2 regions of the Halalkalibacter sp. AB-rgal2 genome follow, and region 2 is predicted to be linked to the other one. Evidence: riboswitches for the same ligand, from Rfam matches in the RefSeq annotation. Region 2 holds a riboswitch; the other holds the start of a gene.
The links. A riboswitch is a leader RNA that binds a small molecule or an ion and turns the genes downstream of it on or off. The one in region 2 is predicted to bind S-adenosylmethionine.
Positions count from the first base shown of each region.

Region 1: it holds a riboswitch for S-adenosylmethionine, as region 2 does, so the genes downstream of both, metK (methionine adenosyltransferase) here and ACERJO_RS06345 (sugar ABC transporter substrate-binding protein) in region 2, are expected to answer to the same signal.

Region 1 is NZ_JBGUAV010000022.1:46,567-54,614, forward strand. Features, by position in the region: gene ACERJO_RS15700 (MalY/PatB family protein) at 1-949, shown strand, start outside; gene ACERJO_RS15705 (hypothetical protein) at 1,120-1,266, shown strand; gene ACERJO_RS15710 (YwpF family protein) at 1,348-1,836, shown strand; gene bcbE (bacillibactin exporter BcbE) at 1,908-3,119, shown strand; gene ytkD (RNA deprotection pyrophosphohydrolase) at 3,475-3,948, shown strand; gene ACERJO_RS15725 (alpha/beta hydrolase family protein) at 3,945-4,721, shown strand; SAM riboswitch class I at 4,807-4,919, shown strand; gene metK (methionine adenosyltransferase) at 5,213-6,418, shown strand; gene ACERJO_RS15735 (DUF1540 domain-containing protein) at 6,585-6,734, shown strand; gene ACERJO_RS15740 (glycosyltransferase family 4 protein) at 6,847-7,983, opposite strand; gene ACERJO_RS15745 (phosphatase PAP2 family protein) at 8,005-8,048, opposite strand, start outside.
Region 2 is NZ_JBGUAV010000005.1:144,222-152,269, reverse strand. Features, by position in the region: gene ACERJO_RS06355 (ABC transporter permease) at 1-167, opposite strand, end outside; gene ACERJO_RS06350 (sugar ABC transporter ATP-binding protein) at 169-1,668, opposite strand; gene ACERJO_RS06345 (sugar ABC transporter substrate-binding protein) at 1,888-3,009, opposite strand; SAM riboswitch class I at 3,116-3,230, opposite strand; gene ACERJO_RS06340 (hypothetical protein) at 3,340-4,950, opposite strand; gene ACERJO_RS06335 (ABC transporter ATP-binding protein) at 4,953-5,738, opposite strand; gene ACERJO_RS06330 (ABC transporter permease) at 6,010-7,695, opposite strand; gene ACERJO_RS06325 (extracellular solute-binding protein) at 7,718-8,048, opposite strand, start outside.

The DNA.
Region 1 (8,048 bases), on a different contig from region 2:
ACGTCGTTATGATTGGGAAATTCAAAAGGATTCAATTATTTATACTGCTGGAATTGTTCCGACGATTAGCTATATTATCCAGGCGTTTACAGAGCCGGAAGATGAAGTGATTATTCAAACACCAGTTTATTACCCTTTTTATGATGTAGTGAACAAAAATAATCGTAAGCTTGTGAGGAACCCTTTATCATTTGATGGCAATACGTATACAATGGATTTAGAGCATTTGGAATCGGTCATAAGCGATCGAACAAAGATGATTGTTTTATGTCATCCACACAACCCAGTAGGTAGGGTTTGGAAGCGTGCAGAATTAGAAGCGCTCGCTTCAATTTGTCAAAAATATGATCTTCTTGTTGTTTCTGATGAAATACATGCAGATTTACTGTTTAAAGGACAAAGACACATTCCGTTTGCGTCAGTAAACGAGGATGCTGCACAAAGAACATTTTCGTGCTTGGCACCTAGTAAAACCTTTAACTTAGCTGGTATTCAAACGTCATATGTTGTTGCTGAAAATAAGAAAATGCGAAATATATTAACTCAGCATTTAGCGGCATCATTTGCTAATATGACTAATTCTTTTGCTGAAGTTGCCACGGAAGCTGCTTATAATCATGGTGAGGTGTGGCTTGAAGGACTAATGGATTATGTTGAGGCTAATTACGGTTACATTAAGCAATTTATTACTGAACATATGCCGAAAGTGCGTGTGCTTCCATCAGAAGGAACGTATTTAATTTGGATTGATTGTTCTCAATTGCCATTTACACCACAAGAGAGAAAAAGTTGGTTAATCAATGAAGTTGGGTTAGCGCTAAATCCAGGATCAATCTTTGGAGAGGAAGGGAACGACTTTGAGAGGATGAATATTGCTTGTCCAAGAGCGACCATTCAAGAAGCACTCGAAAAGTGGAAGAAATCGTATGATCAACTATGGAAGAGTTAGAGTTTACTTTTTAATCGAAGCCTATGAACGTGCAATAGAGTGTACCTAATAATGATATTTTTATCGTTCTATTAAAAGTAGCCACTATTTTGCACCAACAAGAGTCTGTTCATACTCATTCATTCAGAACTATGTAAGGACCACTATTTTTAGAAAAGAGGTTTTATTCCATGGTAATGAAAAGTCTGTATTTAGAGATGTTAATGGATTTCCAGAAAAAATTAGGTCGGGAATTAACAAACGAGGAGAAGTCATTGCTACAGTGGGCTGAAGAAAAAGAGTATGAGGATTTTTATCGAGGAGTGAAAAGTTCATAAATGTGCTAAGTAAAGGGTTGTTACGTACAATATTGTATGATTAAGTAGCAGCCCTTTTTGCAATCTAGAAAGGAGATGAATATGAAAACGTTTAAATTAATTTCACTATGTGTACTTGATGGTAAAAAAGGACAAGTTGAACAGAAAATGGTCCCAATTGAAGATGGATTAATTATAAATATGGCTAACCCACATGCATGGTATATTGAAGCAATTGTGGACAAAGATCAAGCTAAATATTTTCAAATGATCTATGAGAGAAGAGGAAATATCCTTGTTGATGTTGTGATTACGAGCAAGGATAATCATCCTGCAGCGATGATCACAAATGTTGAATCAGTTACTCCTTTATCAGGACAAATGAGTATTTTGCTAAAAGGTGAATTAGCTTTTAAAAAGGATGATCTATTAGCTGATGTTTTAGAGGACATTGTGAATGAAGGCTTTAAAGGTCAAGAGCTACTTGAGGAGTTTGGAAACAGGCGGCAAAATTTAATTGAATATTCGCAAAGAACGCTTGATGAATTGTATCAAACATTGCGTAAAGGTGGTCGCTATTCGTTAGAGTAATGGTGAATAGAATGTGAGAACCTCCCCATACTAAAAAGGTTAATATGCTCGTAGGATGGAGGAACTCATTCATGGAAGAGAAGAAAACATGGGATATCATATCAATTTCATCGATCCCACTAGTCATGACTTTAGGAAATTCTATGCTGATTCCCGTTCTTCCTCAGATTGAAAGGGAGCTACAAATTTCATCTTTTCAAGTAAGCATGCTTATTACGGTTTATTCGATTGTGGCGATATTATGTATTCCCATTGCGGGGTACGTTTCAGATCGAATTGGGAGAAAAAGAGTAATTATTCCTAGCTTAGTTATAACAGCGATAGGAGGAGGCATTTCCGCTTTCGCTAGCTGGAAAATGAATGATCCTTATTCAGTGTTAGTATTTGGAAGGCTTTTACAAGGAATTGGTGCTGCTGGAGCTGCCCCGATTGTCATGCCACTTGTTGGAGATATGTTTACAGAAGAGAAGGATGTTAGTAGAGGTCTAGGGATTATTGAAACCTCTAACACATTAGGAAAGGTGCTAAGTCCTATACTAGGAGCTGCCTTAGCACTTATTGTTTGGTATATGCCTTTTTTCGCAATACCAATTTTTTGTTTTATTTCGATCATCGCGTTAAGCTTATTGGTGAAGGAACCAAAGATGAAAGAAAAACCGTTAGCTTTTAAAGCGTTTATAAAAAGCTTGCTTCTTATTTTTAAACAAGAAGGTAAATGGTTATATGCTGTTTTTATAGTTGGTGGAATTAGCATGTTTGTACTCTTCGGGGTACTATTTTATTTATCAGATTTATTAGAAAAATCTCATCAAATTGATGGAATTAAGAAAGGCATTATATTAGCTATTCCTTTAGCGGCACTTTGCTGTGCATCATTTGCGACCGGTAAAGTGATCGGACAGGATAAACAAAAAATGAAATGGATGACGGTGTTTGGGGTGAGTTTATTAACGATTGCATTATTTGCGATGTCATTTTCTCAAGATATCTATTTACTGTTAACAGCTTTATTAGTAAGTGGAGTAGGTATTGGCATCGCTCTTCCTAGTTTAGATGCCCTAGTAACGGAAGGGATAGAGATGGCCCAGCGAGGTTCGATTACGTCGCTTTATAGTAGTATGCGTTTTGGAGGAGTCGCTTTAGGTCCTCCTGTTTTCTCCATGTTAATGAAAACAACACATGCCTTTACTTTCTTACTCAATGCTGGAATTTGCATACTCGCATTAGTTGTCGCGCTTCTAATGATTAAACCTGAACAAAAAATAAAAATTACATGGGATTGAAGGAATATTTATTCTAGGACATATTGAAGCAATGGTGTAGTTGTGGTGAAATGAATTTGTTTTTGAAATTGATATCTAAAAAGAAAAACTGCATTTGCAGTTTTTTTTCTGTAATAGACATGATAAAATGCGATGGAAACAAAGAACACGAGGGCACTGAATAAGTTAGATAACAGAGGCCACCTGAAAAAGTACAAATCAACTTTTCAGTCCCTTTGATTTGACTAGCAATGGCTTCATTCGTTGCTCACTTGATACGAGATACCTACCCGTATCAAGCTCTTCAAAATGGACAACAGTTTCGCACATTGCTTAAAGAACACCGTATTTTTAGTGGAAGGTGGTAACGTGGAGCATGATTCAATGTATGGATCAAAATGGATGTCTCGTTCATTTACGACTTGGAGAAGACTTTACCATTGAACCTGAACATGTTTTGGTCTTTTGCCGATTTAAACAGAAATGGTTAGTGACGAACCATTGCAGTAGAGGATTAGAATTTCCAGGCGGTAAGAAGGAAAAAGGAGAATCACTTGAAGAAGCAGCTTTTCGTGAGGTATGGGAAGAGACAGGTGCTATTTTATCTCAACTAAAGTATTGTGGATTTTATGTTGTTAATGAGATTGATCATGAATTTCATAAAGCTATTTTCTTTGCTGAAGTTATAGATGTTGAATCAAAGGAAGATTACGGAGAAACGGGAGGACCGGTTTTAGTAAAACAATTTCCCGAGAATATTAAACATGATAATCGATACAGTTTTATTATGAAGGATGATGTACTTCCTGCTACATTAAGTTGGTTGAAGAGGGAAGGCTTGACAACATGATTATAAGTCAGACGAATTTGAAATCTCCTCATTCTGCTATTGAGCTTATGGAAATCACATATTGTAGTCAAGGATTACGTGTAAAGGCTTATCTAGCTACTCCTCGTAATCAGAATAAGCTTCCTGGGTTACTTTATTTACGTGGTGGCATTAAACGTGTCGGTATGGTTAGAATCGAACGTGTTATTCAATGGGCATCTGAAGGAATGGTCGTAATGGCCCCTTTTTATCGCGGTAATTTTGGTGGGGAAGGCAGAGAGGATTTTTGTGGAGAGGACCGTCAAGATGCGATTTCAGCATTTGATGTTTTAGAGTCATTAGATTCAGTTAATCGCCACTCTATTCATATTGTAGGATTTTCAAGAGGAGGTACAATGGCTTTACTAACGGGAATGGAGAGATCTAATGCGAAAACGATTACGTGCTGGAATGGTGTTTCAGACATGAAGCTTACATATGAAGAACGTGTTGATCTAAGAAGGATGATGAAACGTGTTGTCGGAGGAACTCCGAATAAATATCCAGAGAGATATGAATGGAGGACTCCGTTAGGAAAACTGGAGCAATTACAATCACGTGTATTAATCATTCATGGTTTGTTAGATGAGCATGTTTCTGTAGAGCATGCTTTTCGCTTAAAAAAAAGCTGTGATCGATTTAAAAAACAAGCTGATATGTGGCTATATCCAACCTTTAAACATCAATTTCCATATGAAGCGCAAAAAAAAAGTGCTTGCAAGTGCAGCTCAATGGATGAGGCGAGCAATTATTGACTGAATTTGGTTGATTCATAATTTTTTAATAATATATAGTTGACAGTTTACGATGATGTGCGATATGATATGCCTCGAACGGATACTCTTATCCCGAGTTGGCGGAGGGACAGGCCCGACGAAGCCCAGCAACCATCACTTAATAGCCAAGAGTGAAAAGGTGCTAACCTGCAAGGCATTTGCCTTGAACGATAAGAGGCAAAAGGTAAACATTTACACCCTTTTCCTCTTGATAGGAAAAGGGTTTTTTATTGTATTTGTATGAAAACGCCTTTGGTGAGATACTCTTGAAATGAAAAAGTGATACATCAATCTTATTCATAAATTCATGGCACATGTATGTGTATAAAAAATGAATGATTTGCTGTTTTTCTTATCGTTTCGTGTAATCTTATGAAAGAGATTCCCTTACTTTTTTTGATGGGAATGAGTGCCGTCTCAAAAAAAGCACATCCTAAAAAGGAAGATGTGCCAAGGAGGATATGAAAAGTATGTCAGAATTACAAAGTCGTCGTTTATTTACGTCAGAATCAGTAACAGAAGGTCACCCAGATAAGATTTGTGATCAAATCTCAGATGCCATTTTGGATGAAATTTTGAAAAATGACCCCAATGCACGTGTCGCTTGTGAAACAACGGTTACAACCGGACTAGTATTAGTTGCTGGTGAGATCACAACGAGTACTTATGTTGATATTCCCAAAGTTGTTCGTGAGACGATTAAAGGAATTGGGTACACACGAGCAAAGTACGGTTTTGACGCTGAAACGTGTGCGGTATTAACATCTATCGATGAACAATCTCCTGATATAGCTCAAGCAGTTGATGAAGCATTAGAGGCACGTGAAGGCAATATGACAGATGAGGAAATTGAAGCAATCGGGGCTGGGGATCAAGGCTTAATGTTCGGTTATGCGAATAATGAAACGAAGGAATTAATGCCTTTACCGATTTCACTTAGTCATAAGCTAGCACGGCGCTTAACAGAAGTACGAAAGGAAGAGATTCTCCCTTATTTACGTCCTGATGGGAAAACGCAAGTGACGGTTGAATATGATGAATATGATCAGCCTGTTCGTGTTGATACGATTGTTATATCAACACAGCATCATCCTGAAGTAACGTTAGAACAGATTCAACGTAACCTTAAGGAATATGTCATTAATCATGTAGTACCAGCGAACTTAATTGACGAGAAGACAAAGTACCTCATTAACCCAACAGGCCGTTTTGTTATCGGTGGTCCACAAGGGGATGCTGGTTTAACAGGTCGAAAGATTATTGTTGATACATATGGTGGTTATGCACGTCACGGTGGTGGTGCATTTTCCGGAAAAGATGCAACAAAAGTTGACCGATCCGGTGCTTATGCTGCGAGATATGTTGCAAAAAACATTGTAGCGGCAGGTCTTGCTGATAAATGTGAAGTACAATTAGCATATGCAATTGGAGTGGCTCAGCCTGTGTCAATTTCAATTAATACGTTTGGGACAGGCAAAGTTGTTGAGGAGACACTTGTTTCACTTGTAAGAAATAATTTTGATCTCCGTCCTGCTGGTATAATTAAAATGCTTGATCTCCGTCGTCCTATTTACAAGCAAACGGCTGCGTATGGACATTTTGGACGTACTGATGTTGAGTTACCATGGGAATTAACGGATAAGGCAGAATTGTTAAAAGCAAACGCGGAAATATAATAGAATTTGTTCAAAGAAGCTAACCTTATAAAGAGGTCAGTTTCTTTTTTTATAGTATTAGGCTTGAAAAGTAAGTGGATTTACGGATGATGTGGCTTCATTGAGGAGATGGTGACGTATGTCAAGGAAAAAAGCAGGATAAACTATTGAATAGGAGGTGAACAGAATGGCTCAAGATGTACTTTGTGAAGTGGATAACTGTGTTCATTGGTCTCAGGGGAATAAGTGTGAGGCAGAACGAATTTATGTCGTTAGTCACCGCGAACAAGCGGAGCGTACAGAAGAAACAGACTGTAAAACGTTTAAGCCTCACTAGGAACTAATAGAGAAGTGAAAATACGCCCATCAAGCCCATACTAGCTTAGGGCGTATTTTAGTAACCGTGTTATACCTTTAGTATTGATAATAATAATCAGTTTTATTCATCATTATGCAAGATGTTTTTTCTTGTTGTTTATAAATGCGACATGTTCATATTGTAAGAGCAACTGATCAAAAATGGCTTCCCATGATTGGGTAAGTGCATAGGAACGAGCTTGCTGGGCAAAATGTCGTCGCTTATTAGGGTGTTGAATTAAGTCAGTTATAGCGTTAATAAAGCTTGTAGGAGATTTTGCGTCACATACTATTCCTGTTTTATTATGTTCAACGATTTCTCTTACGCCACCTTGATTCGATACAATAGCTGGTGTTCCTGAAGCGAGTGATTCTAAGACGACATTTCCGAAGGTTTCGGTAGTAGAAGGGAAAATAAATAAGTCGGCACTCGCATAAACAGCAGCAAGCTCTTCTCCTTGTAAATATCCCGTAAATGTAACAGATTCACTGTTAAACTCTTCTTTCATTTCGGATAGGAGTGGTCCGTCGCCTACAATGACCCATTCAATGTGCCTTTTCATTTCACGAGGAAGTTGTCTAATAATCTTTCTCAATGTCGCCATGTCTTTTTCTGGAGCAATCCTTCCAACGTATATAAGTGTATATTTGCTTTTCGAGGTTGAGGGCTTTTGCTTGTTCGGGTTATATAATGAACAATCAACTCCTCGTTTCCATAAATCCACTGAATTAAAACCTTTATTGAGAAGATGTTCTTTCGTTTCAAGTGATGGAACGAAGGTTTTCTCGAAGCCTGAATAAAACCATTTCACATATTTCCAAAGCATATCTGACATAAATAATAATTTATAATAGCGTAAATAGTGGTCAAAGTGTGTGTGGTAAGAACCAACCATAGGAATATGATACTTCTTTCCATAGTACAGTCCTGTTAATCCAATGTTAAATGGAGTTGTAATGTGAATAAGGTCTGGCTTAAATGTTTCGAGACGTTGTCTTAGTTTAATTATGTTTGGAACAGCTAATCTGCATTCAGGATACAGAAAAAAAGGAAAGCTTGTAAAGGCATGTATATTACTTGCGAATGGATTCTCTTTTTCAATGGATTCAGGAACAAATAGTTGATAAGGAATTCCTCTCCGCTCAAGATGATTGACAAACCGGTGTAATGTACGTGCAACTCCATTGACTTGAGGGATATACGTATCTGTAAATAATGATACTCTCATTAAACTCCTCCTTAATCAAGCTTACATAATAGGTAAATGGATCATTAGTGTATAACTTCCAAATG
Region 2 (8,048 bases):
ATTGAAATCGAACGTAAAATATTTATCATATTTGAACTTTGCATAAAGGAATCGGTTGCCAATGAGAAGAATACAATCAGCACAACGATCGTTAGCAACGTTCCATATCTATAAAAGAAACGAAATGCATCAAACTTTTTCTCTTTTCTTTCTGATACTTCTTGCACGTTAGTCCCCTCCAGTCGAGAAATACAGTAGCTCTTCTTCATTTGTTTCTATTGTCTGTACCTCTTTTACCATTTTTCCATCGTACATCACATACACACGATTCGTTACACCAACAATTTCTGCTAGCTCTGATGAAGCATAAATAATCGCTTTTCCTCGCTTCGCTAATTCTTGTATTAAGAGAAAGATATCTTTTTTTGCCCCTACATCAACACCTTTTGTCGGTTCGTCAAACATGTAGACGTCCGCATCAGCAATCAACCATTTTCCAATGGCGATTTTTTGTTGATTTCCACCAGATAAATGTTCAACTAGAGCTAATTCTGATGGGGTTTTGATCCCTAGACTTTGAATCACCTCTACTGACTTTTTACGTTCTGCTCTCACATTTAAAAATCCGAATAGCCTAGTGAAGGAAGACAAGCTAGCCGCTGTCAAATTTGTCGTAACAGATTCTGTTACAAGGACCCCTTCTTTACGTCGTTCTTCTGGAACGAGCGCTAAGCCTTGCTGAACAGCTTGATGGGGTGCTTTCAGCTTTAATTTCTTTCCTTTAAGTAAGACGTCTCCAGATAGATTCGTTGATTTTCCGAATAACGCTTTACATAACTCTGTTTTTCCGGCTCCTACAAGTCCTGCTATTCCAATAATTTCACCTGCATGAACGTGAAAATTCACATCATGTACCTTTTGCTTATCTGAAAGTCCTCTTACTTCTAGGATACGCTCCCCACTCACCTCAAAGCGATCCGGGTATTGATCTTCGAGCTTTTTGCCTAGCATTTTCTCAATCACTTCATTTTGTGTTATTTCTGCCGTTCGTACTCGTTGAACAAATTGTCCATTTCTCATCACCGTAATTCCATCACAAATTTGAAAGATCTCTGGCAACCGATGTGAAATGAAAATAATTCCGACTCCACTAGCCTTTAGCTCTCCTACAATACGAAACAATTCATTCGTTTCAGTTTGACTTAAAGGTGCTGTCGGTTCATCTAAAATGAGAAATTGACAGTTTGAACGTACCGCTCTTGCAATTAAGACCATTTGCTTTTCGGCAAGCGTCAATTCATTAACGAGTGCTTTTGAAGAAATACGAATATTCATTTTTTCTAATATCGCTTTAGTCTTATCATGAATCAATGACCAGCTAACAAATTGTTTCTTCCCTAATTCATTAACCGTTTCATTTAGCATAATATTTTCTGCTACCGACAAATAAGAAATCAAAGCCGTGTCTACTTCTTGATAAACAATTTGAACACCGGCATTTTGAGCGTCCTTTGGTGATCGAATTTCCATCTCAACATCATCAAAGGATATAGAGCCTGAATAATGACTATACGCCCCTGACAATACTTTCATCAAAGTCGATTTCCCAGCGCCATTAGCCCCTAATAATGCATGTACTTCACCCGTTTCAATCTGAAACGTTGCTTGATCAAGCGCTTTTACACCAGGAAATTCAATTGATATGCTTTCCATATGTAATGTCGTCATGACGATTTCCCCACCTTACGTCTTTTCCTCATACTCTTTCAACATCCTCACCACTTAGCTGAGGGAATAGCAATAGATAAAAAACCTTTTTCAGTTCTTCAAACATAAGGAGGTGTCTAAAAGAGCTCTAACTCCGCTTTTAGACACCCAAAGAGAGGAAACTGAAAAAGTTTGTTTTTTTTTACTTTTTCAGTTTCCTTTAAGAGATCCTCTTTAACTTTACTGCTGATAATGCTCTTTAAGCTCTTTCATCCAATCTTCTTCGAAAGCATCTGATTGTCCCCAACCTTCAATAATATCAGCAAGGTTCACCATATTCACAGACTCTTCTTGCCCTAGTAATTGATCTTGTGATACTAATGAAGCTTCAAGGTCATACGTTTGTGGCGTTTCTTCCCCAGCAAGCTTCTTAGCTAAAATTCTCACATTAACAGCGCCAATTAATTTCGGATCAACAGCTGCTGTATACTTCCATGGATTTCCTTCCTCCTGTAGCTCTTGTAAATCTGCATTTGAAATATCAATACCATAAATCGCAATATCCTCACGTCCTGCTTCCTTCAATGCTCTTGTCGCACCAATCGCAAAAGCATCCCACGTTGCAAAGATCGCATCAATTTCACCTTCTGGATACTTAGTTAACATCGCCGAAACTGCATTCTGTGTTTGGACTGATGTATCCTCTGCCGCTACCCCAAAGCGTTCAAGCTCATTAATTCCTGGATGGCTATCAAGTACTTTTTGGTACACATTATTACGTCTAACCATTGGCGGAAATCCATCGACCCATAGGTAAACAATATTCGCCTCACCATCAAAATCTTCTACTAATTGATTTAACGCTAATGATGCTAATTCTTCATCATCTTGAGACGTTAATGTGACACCTTCAATGTCTATTAAACCACCATCTGAATCAAACGCTACAACGCTTTTTCCACTATCCACTAAATCTCGAACACCTTCAATCGTAGCCTGATCATCCCCATGAGAAATAATGACACCATCATAGTCACCATTGACCGCCTGTGCAATCGCATCATGAAATGCTTCCGTATTTCCATTAGCTGTAAATGTTTCAACATCAAATCCAAGAGCTGACCCTTCCTCTTGGGCTCCAGCTAAAAATTGCGCTGTATGATCGTCACCACCGATTTTACGGATGACTTTAATGTTTACATCTTCTCCTTCAGCAAAACGCTCTGGAACACTTTCAAAGCTCACATCACTATCATTGCTCCCAGCTTGTCCTGTTTGTCCTGTGTCTTCAGCTGTACCACACCCTACAAGAAGTAGTCCAAGTGCAAGTGGTGCAATCGCATGTTTCAATACTTTCTTCATTTCTCCAGCTCCCCTTTTCTCTTTCTTTCATCACTATCATTCATTGACCACAAAAGAACCTCTCTTATCCATAAAGAGAGGTTCATCATGCTATGATTGAAATCCTCTCTCATCTTTCAAAGTATGAAACCGTCATACTTTGCAGGATTTAGCACCGTTTCTCAAGTAAGAACGGTTGCTGGGCGTCATCGGGCCAGTCCCTCTGCCACTCTTGATAAGAGTCTATTTATCTAATTTTCTGTCAAAAATGAATAATCTAACTTTAATACCTTATCGAAAAGAAGTCAATAGAATTCCGACAAGAAAAATATGTTTTTTTACATCATTCAACTAAATCCGCCTCCATGCGAGCCAATTCGCAACTATTACCATAAGTAAATAACCATATACCCCACCAGTAAACTGTAGGCTAACGTAATGACCTAAGAAAAATACACCACCTAATAAGACTAAGCCGAGCATTTGCCACCCTTTACTATCTTGAATAACTTTAAATGATTTGGAGAAAGGACGCTTTATACGCGCAGCAGCCAGCTGACAAATGGCCATATAGAGCATACTTGAAAAGATCAATACAATTAAATCAGGAATAATTCTAATCGAGAAGATCCAAAGAAAAATGATCGAAACAAGTACATACAACGGCAACACTAGCTTTACTAATAATGCTTTTAGTGTTCCTTTAACCGCAAGATGATACCCTTTTAACGGTGAAGACTCATAAATCCATGCTCCTTTGTAGCCTTCAGAATATTCCGCCATTACGACTATAGTTGGAATGAGCAAAATCGTAAAATACATCGACAAATACCACTGACTACTTGCGATCTCTCCCCAAGTGCTATTTCTCATTTCTGAGAAAAGAAAGAGATAAGGCAAGACAAGTGCAAGACCAATAGATGGATACACCTTAAGCTTAAATTGGCGCTCCCTTTTTATGACAATATTAGCAAAATGGAAAAAGGCTCGTTCATCCTTACTAGAGCAGATGATATTTGATATCCACGTAAGCCATCTTTTCTTTCGTTCCCTCGTATTTCTCTCATGACTGTCAAGCTTCTGCAAATAATATTCGAAGGTTGGCATGAATCGTGCGTAAAAGACCATCGCCACAATAGGAACGAAAATCGCTAGACTCGTAAAGCTAATAAAATATGCATTTACAACCTGATTTAAAATGAGCTCAAATAGTGCCGCAAACCAGATAGGCGGTAAGAAAAATTGCCACCACGCTGCTTGAAACTCTATGTTCAAATCAACAAATTCAAATGAACGAACAACAATTTGATACCCAACAATCAGCGCGATAGAAAGCCCAATTTGAACATAATTAATCATATCCTTCAGCACTTCACCATTAAAGAAACGTAATATTAGTAAATATAATAATGTTGTGATGACAATAATGAATAAATTTAAAAAAACGATACTACTTAGAAACAAGAAGGCAAATCCAATTCCTTTCACAGAGATTGCTACAATAAGTGGAATCGCAATAATCGCTAACGATAATTGTATTAAATAATTTGCGACATGAATCACTTTCACCGCCGCCAACGTCTTCTCAGTAATCGGCTTCGTTGCTAGAATCGATCGGTCACGCACATCTAGTAGCACAGTTGAGAAATCCGAAATTAGCGATGACATGACAAGAAACATATAAATTGAAAAGACAATACTTAATTGGAATAAGTACTCTTCACCAAAGAGAAAGGGAATTAAAATAAGACCAAATAGGGCATATAACCCTAATGATAATAAAAATTGATTCTTTTTCTTATCTTCCTTCTTTGCTGAATCGGCAAAAACCGTCGGAACACGTCGCTGATCCATTTCAAACTTCACTTGTAAGATCGTTCTTATGTCAGTAAAATCGACTCCAAGCAAGCGAAATACTTTTTTACATCGATCTAATAAACGTAGCAGTAAATAATCCTTCATCCTTACACCTCTTGAACAATCGAAACAAATTTACTTGCGATTTCTCGGTGCTCATGAAAGCCAGTCAATTCATTAAAAATCTCTTCTAATGAGCCTTCTAAATTCTTTTCTCTTAGCTCATCGAACGTCCCATCTGCAATAATCTTCCCTTCCGAAATGAGCACAATTCGATTACTAATTTTCTCAACAACATCCATAATATGTGATGAATAGAAAATCGTTTTACCTTGAGAGGCCAATTGAGCCATTACTTCCTTTACAACCATCACACTATTTGCATCTAAACCACTCAGCGGTTCATCAAGAAATAGTACATCAGGATTATGTAATAAGCTTGAAATAAGTAAAACTTTCTGACGCATCCCTTTTGAAAAAGAAGAAATACGAGAATAATAGACCTCCTCCAATTCAAATTGCTTCATTAGTCGACGCGCTTTATAATCAGCTGCTTCCTTCTCAATTCCATACAGCTGACCAATAAACGTTAAATACTCTTGAGCTGTCAGCATATCATATAATTCAGCGACTTCAGGGACATAACCAATCTTCCGTTTATACTCGACTCTTCCATTTGCAATATCTTCTCCAAGAACTTGCACCGAGCCCGTAAATCCTTGGACAAGCCCTAGCATAATTTTAACGGTTGTGCTTTTCCCAGCCCCGTTCGGTCCGATGTAGCCAATAATTTGGCCTTCATACACATCTAAATTTATGCCTCGTAAGACATACTCATCATCATATTTCATCATCAAATCTCGTAATGAAATAACAGGTACCTGATCTGTCATAGTTATAACTCCTTATATCCTAGTTTGTGGACAGTATATCATACAAGACCTCTAAATATTCCCTTTTCTTATCATTCATTTCCATTCATACTTGTTCATTTCGTCAAATCCAGGCGTTACAAGCGCTAAAGCCTTACTGAAAGAGAACGTGTAACGTACGAAACCGCCACCACCGTCAACATCGTTTTATTTCTGTAAAAAAAGAAGAGGCCATTATACAAGATGGCAAGCACCTTGTATTTACAGCCTCTCTTTCAACCGACAATATCGATTAGTACTTCTTTAACAAGTAACGCAACGGAATAACCGAAACGACAATAATTAGTAACGCTGCAGGTGCAGCCAAATGATAAATCGCCTCTGTTGCTTCAAAATAAACCCGGACAGCTAGCGTATCAAAGCCAGGCGGCCTTAGCATTAATGTAGCTGGTAGCTCTTTAATTGAACTTACAAATACGAGCGCCCCCCCTGCTAATACACCGGGAAGAATCGTTGGTAGGATCACTTTAAACATCACCTTCCACGGTGGATAACCGAGGCTCCTTGCCGCTTCATCAATTCGAGGTGACACTAAGCTAAGCGAGGCTTCCCCCGATTGCATCGCTTGTGGTAAGAAGCGAATGACAAAAGCAATCGCAATCATGTAAAACGTGTTATACAACGCTGGAATATGATTATTAAAAATAAAGATCATTCCTAAACCAACAATCACACCAGGTAACGCATAGCCAGCATAGCTTAATTTGTCAATGAAAGTCGTCAACCCTGATGGATAACGTGATTTCAAATAAATAATCGGTAATGCTAGCAGCATACATAATAATGCAGCGAGACCTGATACGAGTATACTATTCCACGCAAAGCCGAAAAACCTTGCATCAAGAGCACCCATTCCCATCCCAATAACCGACCAATAAATCAGAACGGCAATTGGTAAGACAACTGAAACGAGAAACACACAACAAACATACAGAAAGGCGAAAGGTTTCCATTTTCCTAATGATAATATTTCTGGCTCTCGGAATGTATTACTCGTTTGATAATAGTGACTTTTCCTCCGCGTCCTTGACTCAATCCATAAGATCAAAATCGTCAGTACGATTAGCACAAGGCTCAAAACAGAAGCAGAGGCTGTATCAAAGCTCGAACGTTGAAAATAAATCGCAGCTGTAAACGTCACATACCGGAGCATCGCTATAGCACCAAAGTCGGAAAGCACATATAAAGAAATCAGAATCGCCCCTGCTCCGATCGCCGGACGTAAAAATGGTAAATTAACCTTCCAAAAAATCTGCGCTGTATTTAACCCTTGAGAACGAGCCACCTCTTCAAAATTACGATTCATCTTTCGTAATGACGCACTAGCAATAAGAAACACATATGGATATGTAAACATTGTCAAAACAAAAAAAACGCCCCAAAATGAATAAATATTAAGCGGATATTGTCCAAACCATTCGACGAGAAAAGAAATGTCGCGCCACAAATCTCGTAGCCAGCCACTTGGACCCATAACAATAATGTATGTAACCGCACCAACATACGGTGGGATCACGAGCGGCAACGCCAATAACCATTGCCACACTTTCCTCCCAGGTAAATCAGTCCGAACGACTAACCATGAAAGAGAAATACCAATGATGACAGCAAAAGCGGTCACTGCTATTGTCAATGAAAACGTATTCCACAACAATTCAGGAATGCGACCATCTAGCAATCTCATCCAACGATCCTTCCCAGCAAATAGAGAGCGCCAAATGACATAAATAATCGGTATCGACATGATCAGTGCAACTAAGCTACCGACGAATAAAAGAACAGGTCCCGGAGGGTTCCCATTCCAGCTATTCAGCCATTTTTTTTTCATAAAATGGAGAAGGGTTGGAGAATGATTTTCTCCAACCTTAGGATAAGCTTGATGCTGTTTTTGTTCTTTATTATGATCGTGCTTATCCATGCTGCCCTCTCCTAGTCCATCATTATCTTAAATCAAGATCAAGCCCTGATTCTTCAATTAATGCTCTTGTATCTTCGAAGTAATTTCCTAGTTCCTTCAACGGCATGTCTTGAACATGCAATTCATTGAATGGTAATGCCGCTTCATACGGTGGATCAAGATCTGGGTTAATTGGAACCTCAAGAGATTCACCGACAAATGCCAATTGATTCTCTGGCTTCAGAACCCATTCGATAAATGCTTGAGCATTTTCTGCATTTGGAGCTTCATTTACTAAGCCAACACCAGCTGCATTAGCAATCGCACCCATTTGTCCATCCTCTTGATCTGCATAAATAAATCCTACATTATTA